DNA from 4 places in the Chryseobacterium sp. YR221 genome. Region 2 is predicted to be linked to each of the others. Evidence: riboswitches for the same ligand, from Rfam matches in the RefSeq annotation. Region 2 holds a riboswitch; each other region holds the start of a gene.
The links. A riboswitch is a leader RNA that binds a small molecule or an ion and turns the genes downstream of it on or off. The one in region 2 is predicted to bind S-adenosylmethionine.
Positions count from the first base shown of each region.

Region 1: it holds a riboswitch for S-adenosylmethionine, as region 2 does, so the genes downstream of both, B8967_RS18085 (TonB-dependent receptor plug domain-containing protein) here and B8967_RS14950 (alpha/beta fold hydrolase) in region 2, are expected to answer to the same signal.
Region 3: it holds a riboswitch for S-adenosylmethionine, as region 2 does, so the genes downstream of both, B8967_RS14195 (SusC/RagA family TonB-linked outer membrane protein) here and B8967_RS14950 (alpha/beta fold hydrolase) in region 2, are expected to answer to the same signal.
Region 4: it holds a riboswitch for S-adenosylmethionine, as region 2 does, so the genes downstream of both, B8967_RS18420 (TonB-dependent receptor plug domain-containing protein) here and B8967_RS14950 (alpha/beta fold hydrolase) in region 2, are expected to answer to the same signal.

Region 1 is NZ_FWXM01000006.1:214,058-219,955, forward strand. Features, by position in the region: gene B8967_RS18065 (fumarate hydratase) at 1-710, shown strand, start outside; gene B8967_RS18070 (hypothetical protein) at 803-1,087, shown strand; gene B8967_RS18075 (AraC family transcriptional regulator) at 1,180-2,040, opposite strand; gene B8967_RS18080 (T9SS type A sorting domain-containing protein) at 2,186-3,232, shown strand; SAM riboswitch class I at 3,405-3,510, shown strand; gene B8967_RS18085 (TonB-dependent receptor plug domain-containing protein) at 3,605-5,898, shown strand, end outside.
Region 2 is NZ_FWXM01000004.1:556,848-562,745, forward strand. Features, by position in the region: gene B8967_RS14945 (MGH1-like glycoside hydrolase domain-containing protein) at 1-2,116, opposite strand, end outside; SAM riboswitch class I at 2,304-2,411, shown strand; gene B8967_RS14950 (alpha/beta fold hydrolase) at 2,471-3,409, shown strand; gene B8967_RS14955 (ACT domain-containing protein) at 3,414-4,952, shown strand; gene B8967_RS14960 (O-succinylhomoserine sulfhydrylase) at 5,077-5,898, shown strand, end outside.
Region 3 is NZ_FWXM01000004.1:400,695-406,592, forward strand. Features, by position in the region: gene B8967_RS14180 (type II 3-dehydroquinate dehydratase) at 9-416, opposite strand; gene B8967_RS14185 (helix-turn-helix domain-containing protein) at 455-1,444, opposite strand; gene B8967_RS14190 (hypothetical protein) at 1,804-3,051, shown strand; SAM riboswitch class I at 3,339-3,436, shown strand; gene B8967_RS14195 (SusC/RagA family TonB-linked outer membrane protein) at 3,520-5,898, shown strand, end outside.
Region 4 is NZ_FWXM01000006.1:291,010-296,907, forward strand. Features, by position in the region: gene B8967_RS18410 (HesA/MoeB/ThiF family protein) at 1-309, shown strand, start outside; gene B8967_RS18415 (outer membrane beta-barrel family protein) at 477-2,693, opposite strand; SAM-I-IV-variant riboswitch at 2,814-2,911, shown strand; gene B8967_RS18420 (TonB-dependent receptor plug domain-containing protein) at 3,203-5,898, shown strand, end outside.

The sequences.
Region 1 (5,898 bases), on a different contig from region 2:
TTCCAAGACACGCAGCTTCATGTCCGGTAGGAATGGGAGTTTCTTGTTCTGCAGATAGAAATATCAAAGGAAAAATTACAAAAGAAGGGATTTTCCTTGAGCAATTGGAACAGGATCCAAAGAGATTTTTACCAGCTACCCCTCCCCATTTGGAAGAAGCGGTGGAAGTTGATTTGAATAAGCCTATGCAGGATATTTTAGCTGATCTTTCAAAATATCCAATCAAAACAAGACTAAAATTAAATGGCACCCTTATCGTAGCAAGAGATATCGCTCATGCTAAGATTAAAGAACTGATAGATAGTGGTAAACCCATGCCAGAGTATTTCAAAAACCACCCGATTTACTATGCAGGACCTGCAAAGACTCCGGAAGGAATGGCATCAGGAAGTTTCGGACCTACTACCGCAGGAAGAATGGATGTGTATGTTGACGAGTTTCAAAGCCATGGCGGAAGTATGATCATGCTGGCTAAAGGAAACAGAAGTAAAGATGTTGCAGATGCATGTAATAAATACGGAGGATTCTATCTTGGATCTATCGGAGGGCCTGCAGCTATCCTTGCAAAGGATAATATTGTATCTGTAGATGTTGTGGATTTCCCGGAATTAGGAATGGAAGCTGTAAGAAAAATTGAAGTAAAAGACTTCCCTGCATTCATTATTACGGATGATAAAGGAAACGATTTCTTCGCAAATCTTGCCCACTAGTTAGTTTAAAATTAAAATAAATTATAAAATAGAGCCTATATCTTTTGTGTAAAAAAGAAAAAAGCTCTATTTTTGCCTAAAATCTAAAGAGAATGATAACTATTTTATCAGCATTTTGGCCGTTCTACCAGTTCCTATGGACTGTATTCTTTATTACTATGTTCTTAGTAGGGTTCTGGTGTATTTTTATGTTCTTCGGATTAGTCATTCCAATGTGGCTTACGGAAGGTTTGAAAGAATACTTTGGAAAAGTAAAGGCTTTCGATCCTGAAGATATCAGAAGAAAGAATATTTATGAGCAGGAAGGTGTAGAGGTTCTTTACAACCAACCTAAAGGTAACGGACCTTTCATTCACGATCACGGACATCATCATTAATTGATTGTCATTGCTTTTTCACCTTAATTCTGAAAAAGTAATATCAAAGCAAAACAACATATATAAACCGCTTATTTTTTTAGGCGGTTTTTCTATTTGTTATTTCTCAGGTTTTCAGGAGCAACACCAAATTTCTTTTTAAAAGCACGGGTGAAATTCTGTACATATTCATACCCACATTCAATAGCGATTTCTTTGATCATTACATCACTGTTGGTAATCATTTTTTTTGCCTTCAGCATTCTTAGTTCAGAAATATAATGGGAAATGGTTATATGATATTGACTCTTAAATTCCTGCCGGATTATATTCTGATTAATCCCGATAAGTTTTCCTATTTCCTCAGCCTTTATATTTCTGTGGTAATTTTCATCGATATATTTCTTGATCATTTCAGGGGCCTTTGGGGCTGATTGTGCGCTGTTTTTTTCGTGGAACTGTTCGAATACAAGAATAAGCAGCTTGATGAGCTTGGCTTCAATAAATAACTTCTGAATAATACCTTTCTTTGAAGATCCGATGATTTCTTTAAGAATCATATGCATTTCAACAGTCATGGTGGGGGGTGTTTCTTTATGAAAATAGATGAAGCTGTTTCTCATCATATTTTCCAGTATATCAGCACTTTCCTCACTGGATTGGGGATTGATAAGGTGATTAATATATTGATAGTCAATCCGGATCAGCAGATATTGTAATGCTTCCTGACTATCAGATCGTAATTCTGCTCTGTTTTCCTCTGATGAATAATAAAGAATGTATTGATTTTTTCTGAATACTATTGGAAGATGACCGGCAGATTTTTCAAGATATATGTCCGAACCCAATAGAAAGAGTAGGTTAAAACTCGATCCAGCTTCCAGTATTGAGGTTTTTGAATATCGTTCAGAACAAAATTCTATGCTAATATTATCTGAGGCAAATAATATCTTTTCTTCTTCTAAATTACTCATAATCAGTGTTATTTTTGATGGTGTTCATATATAACTCCTATATCGGATAACTAAAAGTTGGGAAATGATAACTCTGAATTAAACGGGTAAGCTACTTTTGCGCAAAATTAAATTAAATTTAGAATAATTAAAAATAATATTGATTATGTTTGAAAATCTATATTTTGTGATAAGAAAACTAAGCGCGGGAATGATGTTGATACTCATCGCTTTGAATGGTTTATATGCGCAGGGAAATCCTCAAAACTGTACCAATGCAGACCCTGGAAATAATCCTGGAGATGTAGGATGTGTGAAATTTACTTATCAGGGCCAAACAGTTTCTTATACGACTGTAAGAGCTAATGATGGAAAAATATGGCTGCAGCAGAACCTGGGAAGCTCTAAAGTAGCCTCTTCTCTGGATGATGAAGCTTCATATGGAGATCTCTTTCAGTGGGGAAGATGGGATGACGGCCATCAGTTAAGAAATTCAGCCACAGTTTCTGCTCCTACTCCTAACAGGCCGGACGGTTTAGCAGGGGTGAGCTCGTACATCATAGGAACACCCGCGTGGTGGTCTACTCTTGAAGCTAATGATGAATGGACCGCAAAGAACATAGATGGGCTAGGAAAGACAGTGGGGGTAGACCCATGCAAGGCAATAGGTGCCGATTGGAGAATGCCAACACAGGCAGACTGGTCAAGTATTGTTAGCCTTGAAAGTGTTACGGCCCCCGCAAGCGCTTACAGCAGTCATCTGAAATTGCCTGCAGGAGGATATCGCAGTTCTTCAGATGCTGGTTTTACTTTTGTAGGAAAGAGAGGGTATTTCTGGAGTTCGGATGTATCCGGACTTGGAGGGAAATATCTGTACGTAGGGACCATAAGTGCTAATGCCTCAGCAGGGGCACCCAGAGGGCAGGGAGCATCAGTAAGATGTATTAAACCTACCTCGGCACTTGCTACTTCGGAGGTAAGACTAAATCATAACAGCATAGGGATGTATCCCAATCCAACAAAAGGAATTCTTACCATTAAAGCAGATTCCTCGATTGAAAGTATAATGATAACGAATACGGTAGGACAAAAGATGGACGCCGGGTTTTCAAATGATCAGGTTAATATGACAGGACTTCCGGACGGTTTATACATTGTAGAAATAAAATTAAAAAACGGACAGACCGTTTCTAAAAAGATTATTAAAGGATAAGCAGTCTTCATGTAGAATCACTGTATTCCCTTTACATAAAATAGTTCACTTCAATTACAATTACTTTTATTAGGGAGGCTTATGAAATTTTTCATAAGCCTTTTTTATGCTGTGTTTGTAAATCGTAAAAACGGCTTTTGCATATTGAAAAAAATAGTCTACTTTTGCAGTAGATTTATCAAGAAAGGTGGAGGGATTTGGCCCAAAGAAACCTTAGCAACCTACACAATTCCAGAAGTGTAAAGGTGCTAATTCCAACCCGATGGGGGAGATAATTGAAGTCAATATTCTTATATGAATTCCATTTCTTGAAGTCTTGTGTGTCTGAGGATTGATTCTCGGAATGTATAATAATTTTTGCAGGAACAAAAGATGAAAAAAGTAAGCATAGCTGTATTATTGCTTGGCACCATTGGGATCGCTGCCCAGGAACAGGAAGAAAAAGGAAAACAAATTGAAGATATTATCATCGTAGGAAATCGTAATGTTAAAAGGACAAAACTAGAGACACCAGTTCCCGTAGATGTTATTAATATTGAAAAAATACAGAAAGCATCCCCCCAAATAACGGTTCAGGATTTATTGAACTATGTTATTCCCTCATTTAATTCCGTAAGACAGTCTGCTTCTGACGGAACCGAGCATATTGATCCTGTAACATTAAGAGGAATGGGCCCGGATCAGGTCTTAGTATTGGTTAATGGAAAAAGAAGACATACCACTTCTTTGGTCAATTATCAGAATACCGTTGGAAATGGTTCTGTGGGAACAGATTTGAGTACAATTCCTGTTATTGCTATTGAAAAAATTGAAGTATTAAGAGATGGAGCGGCAGCTCAGTATGGCTCTGATGCCATTGCGGGAGTAATCAATATTATACTCAAAAAAAATGCAGGGGCTTCAGCAAGTATTACTTACGGATTAAGCGGAAGGAATGATGGAGACACCTACCAGGCAGGAGTTAATTATGGGGCTTCATTAGGAAAAAAAGAAGGGTATGTCAATCTTTCATTACAGCTAAGCCACAGAGGGAAAACAACGAGGACTCAAAATCATGATTTGGATATTTTCGGAAATAATTTTGCGTATCCTTTCGCAGATGATCCGGAGGCGGCAAGAGCTGCAGATGATGAGGAAATTAGAAAAAGAGGTTTAACCCGTGACGATTTCAACTTTCAGATCGGAGATGCACAGATCAAGCAGGCGCAGCTGTTTTTTAATTCAGAATATCCTTTTAATGATCATTTTAAACTCTATTCATTTGGTGGTTTCAGTATCAAAGAGGGAAAAGGATATGGCTTCAGAAGGCTTCCCAGTGAAACGTTTAATGTTGTTTCATCACTTTATCCCAACGGATTTCAGGCGGAGCTGGGATCTCAGGTATATGATATCTCTTATGCTGTCGGAGCAAAATATAATGTAAACAACTGGCTTTTTGATGTAAGCAATACGTTTGGAAACAATACTTTCAATTATAACGTAAGCAATACGAATAATGCTTCTTTAGGAGCAAAATCACCGACCCGATTTTATGCCGGGGCACACAGTTTTCTGCAAAATACCCTTAATCTTGACGTCTCTAAAAATATAAACCGGTTTAATATAGCATTTGGAGGTGAATTCAGATTTGAACAATATCAGATTAAATCCGGAGATCCTGCATCCTATACCCAATATGATGTCAACGGAAATGTAGCAGGTACGGGATCAACAGTGATAGGAGCAGGGGGATCGCAGTCATTCATTGGCTTTTCACCGGATAATGCCTTAAAAAAAGACAGACATTCTACAGCGGTATATGCTGATATATCTTATGATTTGGATAAAAAGCTGAATATTGATGCTGCGGCAAGATTTGAAAACTATTCTGATTTTGGAAATACCCTGAATGGAAAACTTGCTGTACGATATGAGTTCCTAAAAAATTATGCGGTAAGAGCAGCTGTAGGAACGGGTTTCAGAGCACCTTCTCTGCAACAGCAGTATTTCAACAATTCTTATGCAGATATTTCAACTTCAGGGTCCACAATTGTAACTAAAGGAATTTTTAATAACGACAGTAAAGCGGCACAGGTTCTTGGATTTGATAAGTTAAAACAGGAGACCTCGGTCAACGGAAGCCTTGGATTTACTTTAAAACCGGCGAAAGGACTATTCATTACTTTAGATGGTTATATCATTAAAGTGAAAGACAGAATTGTCATTACAAGTAATATTACAGATTCCAGATTATCAGATCCTGATGTAGTAGGGGTTGGAAAAGAAGTCGAAAGCGGTAGGTTTTTTGCCAATGCTATTGATACGGAGACCAAAGGCGTGGATTTGGTTATTTCCTACGACTGGAAATTGGGTGGAGGAAACCTGAATGTGAACCTTGCTGGAAATTATACAGAAACAAAAATTACAGATTTTCATTTCCCGGAAAACCTGGGAACTCCTCAGAATGAGTTTTTTGGGCCCGATCAGATCAATATTATAGAAACTTTATCACCCAAAACAAAGGCCTCATTAGGATTGAATTATGGAATAGGAAAGTTTAATTTTCTCGTAAGAAATACCTATTTTGGTAAAGTAATAAGAGACGGATATCCTTTTGGAAGCGTTCAGGAATTTTCACCGAAAGTGATTACAGATGTCAGTGTAGGGTATGATATTACAAAAAATAT
Region 2 (5,898 bases):
AAAATTCTTTTTCATCTAGCATTCTCGTTAAAACTTTTGTCAGTCTGTTTTTACGGAGGATGCTCATTAAGTGCTTTCTTCCATGGCCTTCCTCATCCCAATGAGAGACAAGTTTAGTGAGTTCAGGTTTGTTTTTTAGTATCCATTCCATTCTGCTTCTGAAATTCGGCATCTTTTCCAGCAATCTATGGTCTACAATTTCTACAGCAAAAAGAGGTATTAATCCTACAATACTTCTTAACCTTAAAGATACGCTGTCTCCGTTTCCAAGCTGAAGAACATCATAGAAAAAACCGTCTTCCTCATTCCACAGGCCTTTGGTGCCTTCACCAAGGTTTTCCATCGCTTCTGCGATATAAAGATAATGTTCAAAAAACTTGATAGCCATATCCTCATATACCTGGTAATATTGGGCCAGCTCCATGGCAATACGCATCATGTTTAGGGCGTACATAGCCATCCAGCTCGTTCCGTCGGCTTGTTCAAGATGTTGCCCGTCTTTTAAATCCATATTCCGGTCAAAAGCACCAATATTATCAAGCCCGAGGAAACCGCCTCCGAAGATATTCTTTCCGTTTTTATCCTTTCTGTTCACCCACCAGGTAAAGTTCAGGAGAAGCTTCTGGAATACCTTTTCCAGGAATAAAAGATCCGGTTTTCCGTTATTTTTTTCATCAATTTTAAAAACCCTGAAGCAGGACCATGCATGTACAGGTGGATTTACATCACTCATATTCCATTCATAGGCAGGAAGCTGTCCGTTAGGATGCATATACCATTCCTTGGTCAATAGCAAAAGCTGGCCCTTGGCAAATTCTGCATCTATCATAGACAAGGGTACGCAGTGAAATGCCAGATCCCAGGTAGCATACCACGGATACTCCCACTTATCGGGCATGGAAATAATGTCCTTATTGTGAAGATGATTCCATTCTGTATTTCTTACATATTCATTAAAGTTTCTGGGGGCTTCAAAATTGGGGTCACCTTTCAGCCATTTTCCAATATTGTAATGATAAAACTGTTTATTCCAGAGAAGTCCGGCAAAGGCCTGTCTTTGGACATTTCTTTCATCTTCATCCGTGGTGTCATTTTGAATTTCGTGGTAAAATTCTTCAGCTTCAGTTTTTCGGATATTGAAGATCTCATCGAAACTTTGAAAAGGCTCATCAGTTTCATCAGGACATAATCTGAATTCAAAAATCTTACATTGTCCGGATTCAATAAATTCGTCAATCAGAAAAGAAGCTTTTGTTCCCCTCCTCTCAGGATTTACAGTGTCTCCCTGGTGAATAATGAAATCATTAATACCATCTTTGAAATAAGTATTTTCAGTTTTGGGAGCTCCATAAAGCTTAGAAGTATTGGTTTCATTATCACAAAATACACTTTGTGCATTTCCGTTTCTGGAGTATAGCTTTTTAATTGAAATACTGTCATGCCCAATACTAATACTTCCATCATGAGAAGTATGCATTTCACCTCTATAAGTATTGTATCCCCATTTCCAATTGTTTCTGAACCAGGCTGTTGGTGCTACTACAATAGGGGCAGCGTGCTGACTTCGGTTACATACCGTAACCCTTGCCAAGATATCATTATGGTCAGCCTTACAGTATTCAATGAAAATATCAAAATATTCATCGTTGTTGAAGATTCCGGTATCAAAAATTTCATATTCCGGTTCCTTTTTGCTGCGTCTGCCGTTTTCTGTGACAAGATCATCATAAGGAAATGCATTGATCGGATATTTATAAACCATTTTCATATAGCTATGAGTAGGAGTATTATCCAGATAATAAAATATTTCTTTGATGTCTTCACCATGGTTTCCCTGAGGATTACTCAGTCCAAAGAATCGCTCTTTTACAATTTTATCTTTCTTGTTCCAAAATGAAAATGCAAAACAGAACAGCTGCTTGACATCGGAAATACCGGCAATACCTTCTTCTCCCCAACGGTAAGCATAGCTCTCCGCATTGTTATGATTGGTAAAGTTCCAGGCATTTCCATTTGAGCTGTAATCTTCACGTACATTTCCCCATTGCCGGTTGCTTACGTAAGGTCCCCAGTTTTTCCATTTGGAATCTTGTAATCTTTCTTTTTCGGAGGTCATATATCATCATTTTCCATACGAAGTTAGTTTTTTTGAAAAGTAATTCCAATTCCTATCATCTGAATAATTCTTAATATAGGCTTGAAACACTTGTGTTTATGGGGATATTAAAATATTAAATTAATTTTTTTTTGAAATTAAAAGAAAAAAACTACCTTTGCACCATTCGTTCATTCAAATATTGAAAATGTTATCAAGAAAGGTTGAGGGATTAGACCCTATGAAACCTTAGCAACCCTTTGTGCAAGCAAAGAAGGTGCTACGTTCTACCAAAATTATTTTGGACAGATAACTTACTGAAGTTCTTTTCAGCCATTTCCTGTGGCATTTTCAATTGTATTAAAAATAATAGAATTGAAAACAGAACTAAACTATATTAATCTTTCGTATCAAACCCATTCCAAAAAGGAATACCATATCCCGTTGAGCTATGAGCTTTTCGGGAAAGACTTGTTCACTGCACCTATTATTTTAATCAATCATGCGTTGACCGGAAACTCAAATGTATCCGGAGAAAAAGGCTGGTGGAAACAATTAATTGGCGACGGTCAGATAGTTGATACGAAAAAGTACACAGTTCTGTGTTTTAATATTCCCGGAAACGGCTACGATAATTTTTTAATTGAAGACTATGAAGATTTCACTCCTTCAGATATTGCCAATATCTTTTTGAAAGGACTGGAAATTTTACATATCGAAACCTTATATGCCATTATTGGAGGCTCCTTAGGAGGAGGGATTGCTTGGGAAATGCTTTCCAAGAAGCCTGATCTTGCAGAAGTATTTATCCCTATCGCCTGTGATTTTAAAACTCATGACTGGCTTCATGCACAATGCCTTGTTCAGAAATTTTTACTGAATGATAAAGATGAACCTCTGCAAAAAGCCAGAATCCATGCCATGTTGTGCTATCGGACTCCACAATCACTCAATGACAGATTTCAAAATAAATACAATAAGGATAAACAACGCTTAGAATCGGAAGACTGGCTGGTTTATCACGGAAATGCTTTAAACGATAGATTTAGTTTAAAAGCGTACAGGCTGATGAATCATCTATTAATGAATATCAATACAGAAGAAGCTATGCTGGAGAAAATCCAGGCCCGAATGCACATGATCTCCGTTGATACAGATTTATTCTTTCCTGCTTCTGAAATCCGAATGTGTTTTGAAAGACTGACAGAGAAAAATAAGAATGTTTCTTATCACGAGATCCAATCAATACATGGGCATGATGCCTTCCTAATGGAATACCAACAATTAAATACTATCATAAAAAATATTTTATAGACTCATGAAAAATGCTAACGAAATAAAATTTTTGAAGAACAGATCAATCATTAAATTTGAAGGAGAAGATTTCCTTGGAGAAATCGGAATTGACGGACGAATTTTTAAAGCGCTTACTTTAGCGCGTATCAGTGTGGGAGTGATTTCCCAACAAGCTATAGAAAACGGAATCTCTATTTTGGTTCAGGAAAATGATGCAGAAAAAGCAGTAGCTTGCCTTATCGATGAATTTGAAGCAGAAAGAAAATCAGGGAAAGTTTCCCAAATCTACAGTATCAATAATGTTTCTGTACTTGGATTTGTAGCAGAAGATTTTAATAAAGTTCTTGCTGAGCTGGCCAGAAATAATGTCTTCCCATTGCTTTTAAACCAAGTATCAGGAGAAAACAGGGTAAACATCGTGGTAACCTCTTCACAGGACGAAAAAACCAGAAATATTTTAGAATCTGAAATATTCAAAAAACCAAAGACTGTTCATCTGGCTATTATCGGTCACGGGAATGTGGGGAAAACACTCATTGAACAGGTTCTTCAATCTTCAGAAGAAATTAAAAGACGTAAGAAAATAGATCTTAAAGTAGTTGCAGTAGCCAATTCAAAGAAGATTGCTTTCAATAAAAAAGGTTTTGATGCGAATTGGAATGATGAGGTTTTGACTGCAGAGCACTCCTCAAATGTACAGGAACTCATCAGATTCTCTAACGAAAATCAGTTGGAAAATCTGATTGTTGTGGATAATACGGCAAGTAAAGATTTTGTGAAAAACTACCATGCCCTGGCAGAAAACGGATTTGACCTGGTTTCTTCCAATAAGATCTTCAACACACTTCCTATTGAAGAATATCGTAAACTAAGATATACGTTGAGTAAAAACAACAGACGATATTTGTATGAAACAAATGTAGGAGCGGGTCTTCCGTTAATTGACACGATCAAATTACTACACCTTTCAGGAGAAAATATCACCAGAATCAAAGGTGTATTCTCAGGTTCGCTGAGCTATATCTTCAATAACTTCTCTGTAAGAAATGATAAGTTTTCTACAATTATAGGAGAGGCAATGGAAAAAGGATACACAGAACCGGATCCGCGTGAAGACCTTTCAGGAAATGATGTAGCAAGAAAATTACTGATTTTGGCAAGAGAGCTGGATCTGATCAACGAATTCCAGGATATTAATATTCAAAATCTAATTCCTGAAAATCTTCTTTCCGTAGAGAAAAATGAATTTATCTCAAGACTGGAAGAACTGGATGAAGAATATCAGAATATCAAAGAAAACCAAGAGCCCGGTCATGTCTTGCGTTACGTAGGAGATCTGCATGGGAATCTTCAGGAAGAAAAAGGACAGCTTGATGTGAAATTGGTGTCCGTACCGGGAAGTTCAGCATTAGGACAGTTAAAAGGTTCTGATTCAATCTTTGAGATTTATACAGAAAGCTACGGTGAAAATCCAATTGTTATTATGGGAGCCGGAGCCGGAGCGCAGGTTACTGCCAGAGGTGTTTTCGGAGATATTTTAAGAGTAAGTGAAATAAAATAAAATTAATGTAACAATCTGACAATTTAACAGTTTACCAATACTTGTAAATTACCATTCTGAGCATTGCGAAGAATCTCATTATTAAATTGTTAGACTGCTATATTGATAAATTAATTAAAACTATATGGAGAATTTTGAAACATCAGCAATAAGAACCCAAACTGAAAGAACTCAGTTTGACGAGCATTCCACACCATTATACCTTACATCCAGCTTTATTTTTCAGGATGCCGAAGATATGAGGGCGAGTTTTGCCGAAGAAAAGCCTAAAAATCTATACAGCCGTTTCTCTAATCCGAATGTAACGGAATTCACAGATAAAATTGCAAAAATGGAAGGTGCAGAAGCAGGATATGCATTTGCTACAGGAATGGCTGCAATTTATTCCACATTTGCGGCATTATTGAATGCCGGAGATCATATTGTAAGCTGCCAGTCGGTTTTTGGATCTACCCACACCTTGTTCACCAAGTATTTCCCGAAATGGAATATTGAAACTACTTATTTCAAGGCCGGTGATGCTGAAAATGTTGAAAAATATATTCAACCGAATACAAAGATTCTATACCTGGAAACTCCTACTAATCCTGCTATTGAAATTTTGGATTTGGAGTTTTTTGGAAAAATTGCAAAAAAACACAATCTTATTTTTATTGTAGATAATTGTTTTGCAACACCTTATCTTCAGCAGCCAATTAAATATGGTGCAGATGTTGTTGTACATTCAGCCACGAAATTGATTGACGGACAGGGAAGAGTCTTAGGAGGAATTGCAGTAGGAAAAGAAGACCTGATCAGAGAAATTTATCTTTTCGCAAGAAATACAGGTCCTGCATTATCTCCTTTTAATGCATGGGTATTATCAAAAAGTCTGGAGACATTGGCAATCCGTGTTGAAAAACATTGTGAAAATGCATTGAAAGTAGCCGAGTTTTTAGAAAGCCAT
Region 3 (5,898 bases), 160 kb from region 2:
AAGAGAATTTATTTTAAACTTAGCAAAGCTAATCTGTATCCTTCCATTCCGAAGCCAGACAATACAGCATCGGTGTTGGCAGCAGTCACAGACTTTTGTCTGAATTCCTCTCTTTTATAAATGTTGCTGATGTGTACTTCAACCTTAGGTTTTTGTATGTTCTTTAAGCAGTCTGCTATCGCATAAGAATAATGAGTGAATGCTCCCGGGTTGATCACTACTGCATCAAAATCATCTTCCTGAAGCCTGTTGATGAGCTCTCCTTCAATATTGGATTGATAATATTTTAATTCATAAGAATGAAACTCGGATTTTAGATTTTCCAAATACTTTTCCATAGAGATTGTTCCATAGATTTCCGGTTCTCGTGTTCCTAGTAAATTAAGATTGGGGCCGTTAACGATAAGAATTTTCATTTAAAAAATTTAATCAAAGATAAATAAATTTATATAGACTACAGATCAATATTCGTCTGTGGGTTTTGCTGCGCATATTCTGAAGGGGTAATTCCTACAATCTGTTTAAAAACCCTGTTAAACGTTGACTGATTTGAAAACCCTGCTTCAGTATAGATATACATTAAAGTCGTTTTTTGGAAATCAATCTCTGTAAAAAGTTTTTTCACATAGTTGATTCTATAGATATTAAGATATGTATTGAAATTGGAATATCCTTTATACCGTATAGCTTTAGAAATATAAGTGCTGTTGACATCTAGTGCTACGCTCAGTTTTGAGAGATTGAACTTGTCATCTTTAAAAAGTTTATTCTCGGTCATGGCGGTTTCTATTTTTTCAAATAGTTTTTTCATGCTTTCAACATCAATGTCATCCCATGAGTTTTCAGTAGGAGTCTGTATTTCATCTTTTCGAATTACAGTGGATTCTATTTGAGATAGAATTTCCAGTTTTCGGATCTTATCTTTATAATAAATTAATAATGAAACAACTAAAATATTTGAAATAAAAAGGATGGTATCTGTAAACATTACCTCTTTTTGGGTATGCTCAGGAAAAGTAAAGTTGAAGTTATTGGCTGCAATATAGCCGGTAATAATTAATAATAATATATAAGCCACATACAGTAATACTTCTTTTTTGGAAAAGAAAATATAGGCTCCCAGTGGGATGGGAAGCAGCCAACAAAAACTTGCAACAGAATTATTCCAGAAGGCAAGCATAATATAGAAGTTGTAAATAGGGGCAAATAGTAGATACAGATGCACTATAAGGCTTATCGGATATTTTTTTCTTACAATTGAATAGGTATAACCGGAAAAAAATAACCCGATCATTAAATACCAGGACATCATTTTGTCATGAATAAAGAATGTGAAGATTACGGCATATACTCCTAAAACCAGTAGCATAAGAATAGTATACCTATCCATTAGTTCAAGCTTAAATTTTTCTATCTGTACATTCTTTGTGTTTACTTCTGACATCTAAAATCTGTGTTATAAGGAATAAATTAATGAATTATCATAATTCATTAGGATATTGTTTTGGTTTTCAAAGATATATAAAATTTAAATCATTTTCAAGATTGTGATTTATACTTTTATTTTTTGATTTAATGATACAGTTAGTTTTGCAGGAGAAATTGTATCAAACAAATGTACCGAATAAATGTCCTTACTCTATTGAAAAAGTTTCAAACTCCATTCTTTCTTAGCTATACTTTGCTGTGCTCTTCCAATATTTTTAGAAAAAAAATTCCAGATTTAAAACACAATTGATCATGCTTTGATAGGGCACCTCAAAGAAGCTTTTGTCAACTTTTTAACAAAAAATAATTCGAAAAATGAAAAAAACACTATTCTTATTGACAACAATTATTTCAGGATTGGCCTACTCCCAGGTAGGTATTAATACAGCGAATCCACAAGGAAGTTTCCATGTAGATGGCTTAAAAGATAACAATGCGACAGGAGTTCCAACAGCTGTACAACAATCCAATGATTTTACTGTAACTTCTTCTGGTAGCGTTGGGATTGGTACTACGGTGCCTAATGCATCTGCAATGCTTGATGTGAATGTTGACGCTCTTGCAGTGGGTAGTAAAAAAGGATTTTTGGGGCCAAAAGTTGCCTTGACTTCTCAGACGGATGGGGCTACCATCCCTTCACCGGCTGCGGGATTACTTGTATACAATTTGGGAACCGCAGGGCTAGGCTATGTCGGTTACGTATTTTGGAACGGAACTGAATGGAGAACATTCAATAATGGTTCTCTTGCGCCCGGAACTTTAGGATCTATTACCTGTAACGGAGTCACACTTTCTCCAGGAACCTATACGGCAGGAACTCCCTATACCGGAACAATGACTGTTCCTTACACCGGAGGAAACGGAGGAGTCTATCCGGCACAGACTGTGGGGCCTGTAAATGGGCTTACAGCAACACTGGCTGCTGGAAATTTTAATGTAGGATCAGGAATTCTTAGCTATACAGTGTCAGGTGTACCTACGGCTTCCAGCCCTACACTGACTACTTTTGCATTAAATATTGGCGGACAGACCTGTAGTGCAACAGTAGGAGCCGGAGCTGTGATTGCTCCCGGAGAGTTGGTTTATTATCATTCTTCAATTCCGCGCAAGACAACATCATTTCTTTTAAGCCAGTTTCTTAATGATCTTCCCGTGATCAATAATACGTTCAGAGTGGATGCTTTTATTACTGCTCCCAATGCATTTGACTCAAGCGGGGCAGCTACTAATTTTGATCCGCGTCTTTATAATATCACTACTGCCAATGCAAAAGTATGGGTTTCTGAAGTGTCTACCCATACAGGTGACTCACATGGCGCTAACTTATTAATTTTCCCTAATAATTATGCACAGTTTGATGATGGGGTTTATCTTACCTATGGAAGAAACGAAACGGTAACTTTTGATATTACTACTGCTGACAACAAATGGTACAGAGTGTACTATGCACTCCGTATAGATAACAAATCTTTTACAAGTGCAGGGAATGGTAATACGACTTCAGATTCCAATACTTCAGATAATACACTGGAGGTTTTTGTATCCATCCAGAGACTTTACTGATCTTAATAAGTGAGTTATTATTTGTAATTCCTAAAAAATTCTTACTCAGATAAAATTTAATGACGCCATTGGCGTCATTTTTTTATTTCCATGCACACAGAGTGTATTGATTCAATTATTATTAATGATATTTCTCATGTTTGCTAAAGTGTCAATTTTTATAAGTCCTTATTTTATCGGCTTTTTAATAAAATATTAAGTTAATTTTTGAAAAATTATCATGAAAAATTATAAGTCTACTTGTTTTGTAGACTAAATATTTCTAGATTTGCAGACATATTTCGATCGGCTTATAAAGAAAGATGGAGGGAACTGACCCAATGAAATCTTAACAACCTGCTCTCGCGCAAGGTGTTACATTCAGCCTTTAAAGGAAAAATAAGCATTAGGTTTATCGTATTTATCGATGCCCTTTGCTGTATTATCTGCAAAGGGCAAAATTTTAATATATGATAAACAAAATTGATTATGATTAATAAAAATTTGATTAGCTCAAAAATTTGGATTCCCCCTGTAGCGGTATTCTTTTTAGGAATAGGAAGCTTAAGCGGACAGAATACCAAGGCTAAAAAAGATACACTCAATGAGAAGGAGCTTGATGAAGTGGTGGTGGTAGCCTACGGAAAGGCTAAAAGAACCAGCTACACCGGTTCTGTGGCAACTATTTCCAGTGATAAAATTAACAACAGACCTGTTACCAATATTACAAAAGCATTGGAAGGACAGGTTGCAGGAGTACAGACAACAAGTTCTTCCGGACAGCCGGGATCTACAGCAACAATCAGGATCCGAGGAATTGGTTCTATCAGTGCATCCAGCGATCCTTTATATGTGGTAGACGGAATTCCTTTTGACGGAAATCTGAACTCTATAAGCCCTAATGATATAGAATCAATCAGTGTACTGAAAGATGCTACGGCAAGTGCTCTTTATGGATCAAGAGGAGCGAACGGGATCATCATTATTACGACTAAATCCGGTAAAAAAGGAGAAGCCCGAATCAATTTTAATATGAGCCAGGGTTTTTCCACCAGAGCGGTAAAAGATTACGAACAAGTCAATACGGATCAGTATTTTCAACTGTATTGGGAAGCATTGAGAAACGGATACAGATCCAGTCAGATCAATGGACAGCAGGCGGCTCAGATGGCTACCAATAATCTTATTTCTGAGCTGGGTATCAATCCTTACGGAGCCAATTATTCAAAACCTGTAGGTACAGACGGAAAACTATTATCCGGGGCGACACCTTTATGGAATGATGACTGGAGAGATGTTTTACAGAGAGTGGCTTCGAGAAATCAGGTAGATCTGGATATCAGTGGAGGAAGTGAAAAAAGCAATTACTTTTTCTCATTGGGATATCTTGATGATAAAGGGATTGCCATTGAATCCGGATTTAAAAAATACAGCACAAGGTTAAAACTCAATTCTGAAGTTAAGAAATGGTTGAATGTAGGGGTAAACCTAAGTTATACCAACAGTATTCAACAGGCTCCTACGTCTTCAGATTCCAATACAAGCAATGTTATCCAGGCAGCAAGATCTGTTCCTTCATTCTATCCTTATTATGAGAGAAATCCGGATGGGTCTTATGTATTGGATGGTGCCGGAAACAGAATTTACGATTTTGGAAAATACAGGCCTACCAACGCTCTTCAGAATCAAAATCTGGCAGCAACTTTACCTTTGGATAAAAACGAAAATAAAGAAGATAACTTCTCCGGAAAAGGTTTCATGGATTTCACATTCTTACCTGAATTGAAGTTCAGAACCAGTTTTTCTGTAGATTTGGTCAACTATAATGGACATTATTACTCAAACCCGCTTATTGGGCAGGGTAGTGAGATTGGAGGATCGGTCACAAAGTCAAACAGCAGAACTTTATCGTATACCACGAGTAATATTCTGACTTTTGATAAAAAATTCGGAAAGCATCACTTTAATGTGTTGGCAGGTCAGGAATTTTATAAATATGATTATCAAACAATTTCCGGGACCAGAAGTCAGTTTTCACTTCCCTACTACTATGAGCCGGATGCTGCCGCTTTATTGGGAAGTTTCAGTGGAAACAGTGATAAGGTCAGCCTGCTAAGTTACCTTGGAAAAGTGGAATATGATTTTAATAATACCTATTTCCTGTCAGCTTCAGGAAGAGCCGATGGTTCTTCAAGATTCTTTAAGGATAACCGTTGGGGAAAATTCTGGTCTGTAGGAGGTTCATGGAAAATCTCTAATGAGGAATTTATCAAAAATCTGAATTTCTTTAATCAGTTGACACTTCGTGCAAGTTATGGAGGACAGGGGAATGATAAATTATTACAGCCTAATAAACTCCCTCTTTATTACGCTTATCAGGAGCTTTATAAATTTTATAATAACCTTGGTGAGCCGGGGGCAGTACTTGAAAAAGCGAGAACCAACGAATTAAAATGGGAGACGAATCTTAATCTGAACGTAGGATTAGAGTTTGCGATTCTTAATAACAGAGTGAAAGGAAATATCGAGTATTTTGAGCGAAAAAGCCAGGATCTTCTATTTAATATGCCAGTAGCTCCGTCTTTGGGAATTAATGATTTTCCGGCCAATATCGGAACCATAAAAAATACAGGTTTTGAATTCTCTCTTTTTACAACACCAATTAAGACGGATGATTTCCAATGGAATTTAGATCTTAACCTGAGTACATTGAATAATAAGATTACGAAATTACCTAAAGGTTCTATCCTTACCGGAACAAAGTTGTTACAGGTAGGTGGTTCTGTATATGATTTCTATATTCCGGAATGGGTAGGGGTAGACGCAAGTAACGGAAGACCATTATGGAAAACCATCAGTACAGATGCT
Region 4 (5,898 bases), on a different contig from region 2:
CTGGTGAATGATACCTGTGTAAAGCTGGGAAAAACATTGGTCTATGGAAGTATTCTTGGATTCTCAGGACAGCTGGCGGTATTCAATCATAAAGGAAGCAAAAACCTGCGCGATCTGTTTCCGGAACCTCCTTTTGATGAAGATATGCCGGATTGTGACAGCCTTGGAGTGTTGGGTGCTTTACCGGGAATCGTTGGAAGTATGATGGCTCTTCAGGTTCTGAAAATAATCAGCGGGCTTCCCGTGAATCTGAACCAGCTAACACTCATTGATACATTGGATTGGAGGTTTCAAACACTGGATTTTTAGAAATGGGTCTTAGTTCATTGAGCAATAAAATATCATTTCCATTGGCTTCATTCTAAACTTAGATTTCCACAAATCTTACAGATACCTGTTGTATCACGTAAAAAGCAAAAAGTAGATAAAAAAAGACAGTGAAATAATCACTGTCTTTTAATTTTTAACAAATTTATTTATTGTCCCTGCTGCATGACACCGGTATCTTCTTTTTTAGTTTGGTTTAAGATATTGGGATCTTCTTTTGCCAGTTTGTTTCTGGTAGGAATTTTATAATTGATTGAAAAACCGAAGTTTCTTGAATCATATTTAGATCGTATCATCACCCTTTCTCCCTCAGGTGGGCTGGAATAAGCCTGCATCACCTGGCTGTTGAAAATATCATTAGCAAATATGGAAACCGTAAGGCGCTTGTCCAAAAACTTTTTAGTCAGTGTAATATTAAGGGAGTTATTGAACGGTTTGTCTGCTGTAAAATAGAAATATCCTCCTTTGGGTGTTAAATAGCTGTAATTAACATTCATATTGATTTCCTTAGGAAGGATAATTTGAGTCATCACATTAAAAATCCAGAACCCTTTATTGTTGAGGTTTTCAATGTCATGTTTCTGATATCCTGCATACAGATACATAAAGTTGATTTTATCAGGATTAAAATTAAACTTCATGATTTCACTTATCGGTTTGCTGAATATCATAAAAGGAATAGGAAGACCTACATTGAAATTGTGGATTTTCATATTAGAAATATTAATCTGCTCATTGTACAGATTTTTACCGTCTTTTCTGATAATCTGTGCTACCTGGTTGCTTGCCGAACTTACACTATAGCCGATAAATGCATAATCAAAAGCAGAAACCTTAAGCTCATAGTTATCAAAAATGGTCGGCTGAAGATTCGGGTTACCTGTTATTTGGGTATTGGGACCTGCAAATGTGGTATTGTTGGGGTTAAGAGCAGAAATACTTGGTAAACTGATTTTTCTGTTATAGTTTGCCGCAACATACACCTGATTCATCATGCTATACTGAATGCTGGCATTTGGGAAAAACTTAAACTTATTAAAAGGAATTAAATCATCCTGAACAAGCTTTTTATCTTTGTTAATGTATCTTGTTACTCCGGAAATATCATAGTTTTCAGCACGTCCTCCTAATGTAAAATCAAACTTCTTAAGTTTTGCCTGAAATTCTAAATAGGTAGATGCGGTTTGTCTTTGATATTCTAAATTAGTCAATCCAAAGCTTTTAGTATCATAATCCTGTCTTTCATATAACCCTCCTGCACTTAGCTTTCCACCATCAAGAAGTTTAATGGGTTGTGAGTAATCAACTTTGAAGTTGGCTATTCTCATATCCGATTTGTTGTTGAGAATATCATTCCCTCCTACATAGCCAAAAGGTTTCCCATTTTCTGTATAAAAACCTTCCCGAAAGAAATTATCCTGAGAAAACTTGGTATCAGACTTTGTATAGCCAAACTGAAAATCCAGCTTTTGGGACTTGTCTGCAAAACGCTTTTGATAGGTCACCACAGCTTCTTGTCTCAGGCTGTTGGTACGTGCTGCATCAAAAGCATCAAATTTAGCTTCTTTATAAACATCAGGATCCTGGCTGACAAGGAGATCAGCAAGACCATTACTTAGAGTATAGTTATCATTATTATTGTGGTAAATGTCGTAGTTAAGCAATAATCTGTCCTGCCCAAGCTCAAAGGTTACCCCTGATTTTGCAAAATATCCACGGGCATATCGGTCTGTATTTCCAGACAGAAGGTTGTCCTGCTGAGTATTAAGCATACTTTCACGATAGTTTTGGCCAACATTAAGCTGCCATCCGAAGAGTTTATTTCTGGCGTTGAGGTTAATTGAGTTAGTTACCCTGTTTCTATACTTATCATAGTTTGTGAACGTGTAATTCCCGGAATAAGTAGCTGTTAAGTATTTGTTGGCATTTTTATTCGTAACAATATTCATGATGGCTCCTCCGGAGGTTGCCGGAAATTCTGCGCCCGGTTGGGTAATCACCTCAATTTTCTCTACAGAATTGGCAGGCATGCCTTCAAGAAATGAGTTTAATTCATTAGAAGTAATGTTTAAAGGTCTTCCGTTAAGATAAACATCCAGCATTTTTCCCTGATACATCATTCCCGCGATGTCTGTAGCTACAAGTCCCGGAAGTTTTTTAATCCCTTCCAATACATTCCCGTTGTTGAGCTGAGGCTGTTCAGAGAAATCAAAAACAGTACGGTCTGCTTTTTGTTCAACTGCTTTTTTAGTTTTGGTGATCACTACACCGTCAATTTGTTTTTCTTTAGGCTGGTTATTATTTTTTTCCTGAGAAAAAATTAAAACCGAGCTTACAAGTGATAAAGCGAATACAGTTTTTTTCATAATGTTTTTTACTACTATTCCGTTAGACGCTCAAAAGGAGAATTTGTTACGATAAAATGATGGAAATTAATTTTTTATGTCAAATATTTTTTTATTTCTGAAATAATTATATCTTTGCCAGGTAATTATCAAGAATCTCTAGATGGGATAGCAACCTGCAAAAACAAGCAAGGTGCTGCAATCGATAAGCCGGATCTTCCGGAAAAAATGTTTATCATTCTATCATTTCTCCCATCTTGAATTTTTGTTTTAAAGTTAAAATCAATGTTTAAAGACACGGGAAATCTCATTACGCATGTCAATTTTTATTCCTCAGATTATGAAGACGGGCTTCATTATTCTGATATCTTCTCATGCCATTTCTACATGGGCATGTATTGTTGTTGCTAGCCTTTTCCATTTCTAAAAAATAATACTAACATTTCAAACATTTATGCTAACCTTAAAATTTAAGGTTACAGGATTTGTAGTGCTCAAAAGTAGATCCTCACAACAAAAAAATAAAACACATGTATCATTTCAATAAAAAAATCCTTATCACTTCAGCTGCCTTTATTACAACATTTTATTACGCGCAGTCTGATACAGTACAGTCCAAAAAAATAGACGATGTGGTAATCCTGGGATCACGAGGTTCCGGAAGATCATTAACTGATACTCCGGTTCCGGTAGATATCATTAATATTTCAAAAATTCTAAAACAAAGTCCTGTCAATAATATCAGTCAGGCTTTAAACTATATCGTTCCCTCATTTTCATCTACTTCACATACCGTTAATGATGGTACTGATTTCGTGGATCCTGCCCTTTTAAGAGGTTTGGGTCCGGATCAGGTTTTGGTGTTGCTAAACGGAAAAAGACGATATCAGTCTTCTTTGATTAACGTAACACTTACTCCGGGAAGAGGTTCTGTAGGAACCGACCTTAATGCAATTCCTGCTTTTGCTTTAGATAAGATAGAGGTGCTAAGGGATGGCGCTTCCGCTCAATATGGATCTGATGCCATTGCCGGTGTTGTTAACCTGGGGCTGAAAAAAAGATTGGGACTTTCCGGACAGGTATTTTTAGGAGGATATGCTTCACCTGTTGCTAATAATTTTTCGGGAGGAGTTGACGGGCAGACCATTTCTGTGGATCTTAATTACGGAGCAAAAATCGGAAAAGCCGGTTTTTTTAATATTACAACCTCCGCACAATACCGCGATCCTTATTCCAGAGCAGGTGTTCGGGAAGGAGATATTTTCAATGCTTACAACGCTGTCAATTACAGAGCTTTGCAGGATGGTGTTAATATTGATGGGCTGTATAAGAATATCAAAAACACGTCCAATACCCAGCAGATCATCAGTACCATTAAACAATATGCAACAAAAGTTGATTATTTCTCCTCCGGTTTTCAGTCTCAGATTTCCAATGCAAACAGTATTTCTGACCTTCAGGGGCTATTAGGTGGTGATTTTACCAGTCAGGAGCTTGCTTACAGGGGACTGGAAAGAAAAGACTTCAGTCTTAGAGCCGGGCAGTCTAAATTACAGTCGGCACAGCTTTTCTTTAATTCTGAAATACCGGTTAATGACGATTGGAAAGTCTATTCTTTTGGGGGATACAGCTACCGTCTTGGAAATGCTGGTGGTTTTTATCGTCTTCCAAATAACGAAAGAAACATCAATGCAGTTACTCCTAATGGATATCTGCCTCAGATTGAAGCGACAGTGAATGATTATTCCCTTGCAGCAGGAATTAAAGGAAAATGGAATGGCTGGAACGTAGATTTCAGTAATACATTTGGGAAAAATGCCTTTAGCTTTGGTGTTGTGAACACCTTTAATGCCTCTCTGACAGACTATTCTCCAAGAAGTTTTGAAGCTGGAGGATCTGAGTTTTCACAGAATACGGTCAATCTTGATTTTTCGAAGAAATATAATGTATTGCATGGCCTTAACCTCGCGTTTGGAGGAGAATACAGATATGAAAACTACAAAGTAAACGCCGGAAAGGAAAACTCTTATGCTTCTTATGATATTTTTGGGAATGTGGTTACTGCCAATACACCTGAAAATGAAAAAGTAACAGACTTTTTTGGAAATATAAGACCGGCAGGAGCTCAGGTTTTTCCTGGTTTCAGTCCTGAAAATGCTGTTTCCGGAAGTCGGAATAGTGTAGCGGCCTACGCTGATGTGGAGCTTGAAGTAACAAACAGATGGTTACTGGAAGGTGCTCTGCGCTATGAAAACTATTCAGACTTTGGATCTACATTTAATTATAAGCTGGCAACAAATGTAAAACTGGCACCCAATTTCAATTGGAGAGGTGCCGTGTCTACAGGATTTAGAGCACCCTCTTTAGCTCAGATTTATTACAGCTCTACTTCCACATTGATTCAGCAAGGGAAAACAACACAGGTAGGTACTTTCAGGAATAATTCTGAGGCAGCACAGGCTCTTGGTATTCCAAAATTAAAGCAGGAAACATCACAATCCTACAGTACGGGAATTACATGGAGAATTCCGGCATTAAGCCTGGCATTCACAGCCGATGTATATTATATAAAAATAAAAGACAGGGTAGTCCTTACGGACCTTTTCTTCCGTCCTAATGGTAGCTTTACCCCAGGTTCAGATCAGGCAGTTCTTCAGGATGCTTTTGACGTGGCAAGAGCAAGCGCTGCTAATTTTTTTGCCAATGCTGTGGATTCTCAGACAAAAGGACTAGATATTACAGTTTCTCAGACTTCGAAAATTTCATCAGGTGTTTCCCTGGAAAATAATTTGGGCATCAACCTGAACCAAACCAAAAGAATTGGAGATATCCACGCATCCCCGAAATTAGTAAGCCAGATAGATAATTATTTTTCTGAGCCGAACAGAGTCTATTTCGAAGAGGCTGTACCCCGGATAAAAGCAACATTATCCAATACCCTGAAATTATCAGACTTTAGTCTTGTACTTCGAAATTCTTTTTTCGGTAAAGTGACAGATGCAGATGTTGTGGATGCCAATTTTGATGGCATCACAGAAAGTGGGGAGCATTTTGTATTAAATAGCCGCTTTGTGACGGATCTTTCGGTGGGTTATGATTTTAATAAGAATATTTCAGCAACCATTGGAAGTAATAATCTCTTCAATATACTTCCTTCCAAAAGCCCTAATATAAGCTCATTAACGGCAGATAATCAGTTTGTTTATTCCAGACAGGTTTCTCAGTA